DNA from 2 places in the Thalassolituus oleivorans MIL-1 genome. Region 2 is predicted to be linked to the other one. Evidence: predicted binding sites of a transcription regulator. Region 2 holds the regulator's gene; the other holds the start of a gene.

Region 1 (3,119 bases), 1.7 Mb from region 2:
GGTGATAACTTAGCGATTGATGGCGGTGGTCATTTAACCTATGTGGCTCCAACTCGCGTGAATCTGTCTTTGACCGAAGAACGCTGGCCGGATATTGAGTTCCGCTCAACTCGCGAACACTAATTTGGGTGTTGCGATAGCGAGTTCTAAGTGGGTGTTTAGCTAAGCTTTGGCTCGGCTTTGCCTTGCGGTGACGAAAGATTCGACTAATCTTTTCCACAAAGGTCTGTCGGAGAAGAAAATGACGTTATTTTTTGTCGCAGGAAGTGCCCTAACTCTGTTACTATGCGCGGCTGCCTGCTGGCTATTACAGCATAGGGTCAATAAACAGACCGTATCGGCCCATGATGCCAAGGGTTATCTACTGATTGCCTGTATCATCGTTGGCTTTGGTGTGAGTGCCGGTTGTTTTGCCGTTGGCCAACAACTGGGATATCAACAGCAGGAAAATACGTCAGAAGCGATGGGCTTAGCCCTACTTCTGGATGTTATGGTGGCATTGCTAGCGCTCATTGTAGGGCTAGTGGTGATTAAGGAACCCGAACAGTATTAATCGGATATGCAGGTCTGCGGGCAGGAATGCGTATTACGAAAGAATTCGGCTGAGATTCGAGCAAGAAGGTATTGCAGAATGTTTCAGTGTCCTATAGAATGCCGCCCTCTTTTCGGATCAACATGCCCTTGAAGGCGAGAAATTGATGAAAACTTACAGCGCGAAACCAGAATCCGTAAAACGTGAGTGGTTTGTAGTTGATGCAGCTGAACAAACGCTGGGTCGTCTGGCTACTGAGGTTGCTCGCCATTTGAGAGGCAAGCACAAGCCAGAATTCACTCCACACGTTGACACTGGCGACTATATTGTCGTTATCAACGCGGACAAAGTTAAAGTAACCGGTAATAAGTCCAGTGATAAGATGTACTATCGTCACACTGGTTACCCTGGTGGTCTTAAGTCTATCTCTTTTGAGAAACTTATTGATCATAAGCCAGAGATGGTTATTGAAACTGCAGTTAAAGGCATGCTGCCCAAGAATCCTCTTGGTCGTGCCATGTTCAAAAAAATGAAAGTTTATGCCGGTAGCGAGCATCCTCATACTGCTCAACAGCCGCAAGAACTGAAACTGGGATAATATGATGGCAGTCTCTCAATACTATGGTACCGGTCGTCGTAAGACTTCCACTGCACGCGTTTTCTTGCGTCCAGGTACTGGCAGCATCGTAGTAAACAAAAAGTCTTTGGACGTTTACTTCGGTCGTGAAACAGCTCGTATGGTTGTTCGTCAACCACTCGAATTGACTGAAAACCTAGGCAAATTTGACGTTATCGTTAACGTTCAAGGTGGCGGCGGTAGTGGTCAAGCTGGTGCAATCCGTCACGGTATTACCCGTGCATTGATGCAGTACGATGAAACATTGCGTCCTTCTCTACGCGCAGCGGGTTATGTAACTCGTGATGCTCGTGAAGTTGAGCGTAAGAAAGTGGGTCTACGTAAAGCACGTAAGAAGCCACAGTTCTCCAAGCGTTAATCCGCTGCAGAATAATAAAGAGCGCTTATTGGCACAGATCAATAAGCGCTTTTTTTATGTCTAAATCCCTAGTATCTATGGGTTTTTCCGGTTGTTTCTGGCCCCTATTTTCTTTACTATGAGCGCCGCTCTGTATGCTACGCTTGGTCTGTACAAAAATTGTGCAAGCGCTCCTGACCGGCTGGCGACGAAAGAATTTTTTTGATGGGAGAAGATGGTAATGAGTCAAGACGGCGTGAATAAGACTCGGCGTACTCTGCTCGTGGGTGCGACCGGTGCTGTCGGTGCAGTTGGTGCAGGCTTCCTTGCAGTGCCATTCGTAAAATCTTGGTTGCCAAGTGAAAAAGCGAAGGCTGCTGGTGCCCCGGCTAAAGTCGATGTCAGTAAAATTGAACCAGGTGCCATGCTCACCGCCGAATGGCGCGGTAAGCCTGTCTATATCGTGCGTCGCACACCAGAAACCTTGGACACACTTGGTACTCTGGCTGGTCGTTTAAAAGATCCCGAGAACAGCAATAAAGAACAGCAACCAGCGTATGCAGATAACGGTTTCCGTTCACGTAAGCCAGAATTGCTGGTTTTGCTAGGTGTATGTACTCACCTAGGTTGCGCTCCTAAGTATTTCGCTGAAGTTAAGCCTGAGCCGTTTGATTCTGACTGGAAAGGTGGTTGGTACTGCCCGTGTCACGGTTCACGTTTCGATTTGGCGGGACGTGTATTCAATGGTTCACCAGCAGCAACCAACTTAGTTGTACCTCCGTACTCCTATGAAAGCGATAACGTACTGGTGATTGGCGTTGACGAGGAGAATGCATAATGAGCAAGCAACAAAATACGCTCATGGGCTGGATTGATGACCGTTTACCGGTTACTCAGACCTATGAAAAGCATATGTCTAAATACTATGCACCGAAGAACTTTAACTTTTGGTACTTCTTCGGCGTATTGTCCATGATGATGCTGGCCAACCAAATCCTTACCGGTGTTTGGCTGACTATGAACTTCGTACCAAGCGCTGAAGGTGCATTCGCATCTGTTGAATACATCATGCGTGACGTTGAGTGGGGTTGGTTAATTCGTTACCTACATTCTACGGGTGCTACTTTCTTCTTTATCGCGGTATACCTGCACATGATGCGTGCGGTTTTGTACGGTTCCTATCAGAAGCCGCGTGAATTGATCTGGATCTTCGGTATGTTGATTTACCTAGCTCTTATGGCTGAAGCCTTCATGGGTTACGTACTGCCATGGGGACAGATGTCCTATTGGGGGGCGCAGGTAATTATTTCCCTATTCTCGGTTATTCCTTTCGGTATCGGTGATGCGCTGACGGAATGGATCCGTGGTGACTTCTTGATCTCTGGCGCGACTCTTAACCGCTTCTTTGCATTGCATGTTGTTGCTTTGCCTTTAGTGATTGTTGGTTTAGTTGTTGTGCATTTGTTGGCGTTACATGAAGTGGGTTCTAACAACCCTGATGGCGTTGATATTAAGAAATTGAAAGACGAAAACGGTAAGCCATTAGATGGTATCCCGTTCCACCCTTACTACACCGTGCATGACTTGGTGGGTATTGTTGTGTTCTTGATGAT
Region 2 (3,119 bases):
CCACTGATTGGCGTGCGCTTTATATCAAAATGACGGCATGAGAGGAACCCTAAGCAGGCTAGAAGACAGCTTAAGCACAGTTGTTACTGGCTAGACGGCTGCACAGACAAGATTAAGCGGCAGCCACTTTCATCGGGCGAATTAGCTCTTTGTACCTTGCTATAAAATCGGCGATGCTCAGATCGTCGCGGGGGTGATAGTATTGCTTCCATAGCTCCGCAAGCAATTCAGGCGTCGGATTATCTGGAAGTACAAATTCGGGGTGACGTAGATACGCTAAAAGTGCAATGGCAGTAGCGTAACTTAGATTAGTGGTGAGTTCGGCATGTGGATGAGTAAGAAAATCATGCTGACTGGCTAGGCCACGCACTTTACTCGCTAGCTCAGGCTGATGTCCTAGGTAGTCATCCCAAATATGGCGATGAGTTAAACCATGCATCTGGTAGACCCCAGAGGTACGCTGCCCCTCGGCTTTTAAAAAGGAGCCGAGTTCAGATTCAACGGCGGCTGTGGCAAGTAATAACGCCTCCGCACCAGCACTTTGAACGCCTAAACGTTGTAATGTTGGCTGAATAATACAGCGTTTAAAGTCTTCTGCAGCTATTCCCATTAGGGGGCTCCTAAGTACGCACCGTTAAACGTGTGGTGCTGTTTATACAGTATGTAGGACAAATTCAATTAATCTGCTTTGCCTTGTGCGAATAACGTCATTTTTTGGACATATTTGCGATTAAACTCACATTCTTAGCAAAGATAACGCAAAGCTCATGCCTACTTCTGAACGGGAGGCATTTTTGATCCTGCCATACGCTACAGTTGCCGTATTCGGCAATTGCTAACGGGTTAGTTACGCTTGAACATGACGAATGGATGAGCGTGCGATAACAAAAAGCCGGTTAAAAAACCGGCTTTTTGTTACTCGTCGTGCTTCTCACAATGCGTCGATGATACTAGCCCCGCCATTTCGTAAAGCGCATCCATGTCGCGCAATATAATTTCTTTGCCTTGGGTTTCGATCAGTTCGTTATTTTGGAAGCGAGTAAATACGCGACTAATCGTTTCTACGGCTAAGCCTAAGTAGTTACTGATATCAACGCGAGACATCGGCAAACGGAAATGGGAAGCGGAAAAGCCACGGCGCTGATAACGTTGTGAAATATCGAGTAAGAAAGAAGCAACGCGTTCTTCGGCGTTTTTCTTACTCAATAACAGCATCATATTTTGATCGTGGCGAATTTCAGTACCCATGGTGCGCATCAACTGTTTACGTAAGTCGGGTAGTTCATCAGCCAATGTATCAAGCTGCGGTAAAGGAATTTCACAAACCGTCGTGGTTTCTAATGCTTTTGCCGTCAACGGATAGCAGTCAGCCTCATAACCTGAAAGTCCAATCAGTTCGCTGGCAAGATGAAAGCCAGTAATTTGCTCTTCGCCGTTACTCGCCAGTGTGTAGGTTTTTAGGGCACCTGTACGAACAGCAAATACCGATTGGAAGGTTTCGCCTTGCTGGAATAATAATTGGCCTTTTTGAATCGGGCGACCACGACGAATAATATCGTCCAGACGTTCCATATCCGTATCTTTAAGCGATAGCGGCAAGCACAGAGCATTAAGAGAACACGTTTGGCAATGTGGTTGAGTACCACGTAATGGTGTGCTGGAAGTAGGAGAGGTTGATGGCGTCTTCATGATCGAATTCCCGTTAATCAATTTGCACTGGAGCGAATATCGCCGATATTACTTGTGATTTATACTAACTATTCGCAATAGGGAGCCAAACTGATACTAAGGTCCATAGCCCGTAGAGCATCAGTAGTGCGCCCGAGATTTTCCGTACGATAGCACGATTAAGCATTTGCATCAGTGTTGCCGCAGCAAGACTTGCTGAAAATATAGCCGGTAATGTGCCTAGCCCAAAAGCAAACATAGCCAGAGCTCCATCGAGAGGTTGTCCATTGGCAGCAACCCAGCTCAGAGTGCTGTAAATGAGTCCGCAAGGTAACCATCCCCATAACGCGCCGAGTAATAACTGGCTGCGCATGGTTGGGCGTCCTAGCTGCTTCTGCGCAAGTGGACGAATAAGACCCCAAAGGCCTTGCCCTAAGCGCTCTACTTGGGTCAGCCAAGATGCCCACTTAGCAACATACAATCCCATTAAAATTAACATTGCACCTGCAATCGTCCGCAGACCGAGCATTAACCATTGATGTTGCGATTGCAGCCACAACCCGAGTGCACCGACGAGAGCCCCTGCTAAGGTATAACTGGTAATGCGCCCTGCATTGAACAAAATAGCAGCGCGGATTCTATGCTCGCGATCCGTATTTCCGGCAGCGGCGGCAATACCCCCGCACATGACAAGGCAATGACTGGCGCCAAATAATCCCAGTAGGATTGCAGTAATAAATGACAGCGGTTCTGTCATTGCTTATCAGGGTCTTCATTAGAGTCAGCGTTAGAATCATCTTGCTTATCTTTGCGCTGAATTAAGTGCTCGTCATCATCAAATAGAATCTTGTGTGCTGGCGACTCTAGATCATCGAATTGCCCGCCTTTTACCGCCCAAAAAAATACGAATACAGCAATACCGATTAAGGCAATAGAAAGGGGAACCAAGACGTAAATAATATCCACGATCAAGCCTCGTTAAGGGATAGTGGGCGATTGCGAATTAAACGCAGGGCGTTAAATACAACCAAGAGTGAGCTAAACGACATACCAATGGCAGCGGCCCAAGGTGGAATTAATCCAGCAGCGGCCAACGGCAATGCAATCAGATTGTACAGTAATGCCCAGCCAATGTTTTGACGAATAATATGGCGCGTACGCCGAGCAACATCAAGTGATGAAATAAGCGCTTCGAGTCGACCGTTGGTGAGTAACATATCGGCATTGGTTTTGGCGAGGTCGGATGCTTCATTGACCGCCAACGATACATCAGCACCGGCAAGAACAGGGACATCATTGATGCCATCTCCAACCATCATGACGCGTTCACCTTGTTGCTGCCAATGTCTGACCGTTTTTAACTTCTCTGCGGGACTAACCCCAGAGCGTACATCGTCGATACCAAGGCTTGCGGCAATGGTTAGAGCAGCAGGGCTTGGGTCGCCGGTTAG

What was found. Region 2 encodes FNR, which switches genes on or off when oxygen is low (the NO sensors DNR and NnrR bind a similar motif). Its sites were predicted from a motif close to TTGATNTANATCAA; they were not measured.
Region 1: a site for FNR is predicted at 1,556-1,569, ahead of petA (ubiquinol-cytochrome c reductase iron-sulfur subunit). Genes of this name have one in related genera too.

Annotation. Positions count from the first base shown of each region.
Region 1 is NC_020888.1:457,653-460,771, forward strand. Features, by position in the region: gene TOL_RS01925 (peptide chain release factor 3) at 1-123, shown strand, start outside; gene TOL_RS01930 (hypothetical protein) at 242-553, shown strand; gene rplM (50S ribosomal protein L13) at 699-1,130, shown strand; gene rpsI (30S ribosomal protein S9) at 1,135-1,527, shown strand; gene petA (ubiquinol-cytochrome c reductase iron-sulfur subunit) at 1,748-2,344, shown strand; gene TOL_RS01950 (cytochrome b) at 2,344-3,119, shown strand, end outside.
Region 2 is NC_020888.1:2,129,959-2,133,077, reverse strand. Features, by position in the region: gene TOL_RS09680 (hypothetical protein) at 113-610, opposite strand; gene fnr (fumarate/nitrate reduction transcriptional regulator Fnr) at 916-1,689, opposite strand; gene TOL_RS09670 (sulfite exporter TauE/SafE family protein) at 1,754-2,425, opposite strand; gene ccoS (cbb3-type cytochrome oxidase assembly protein CcoS) at 2,422-2,634, opposite strand; gene TOL_RS09660 (heavy metal translocating P-type ATPase) at 2,637-3,119, opposite strand, start outside.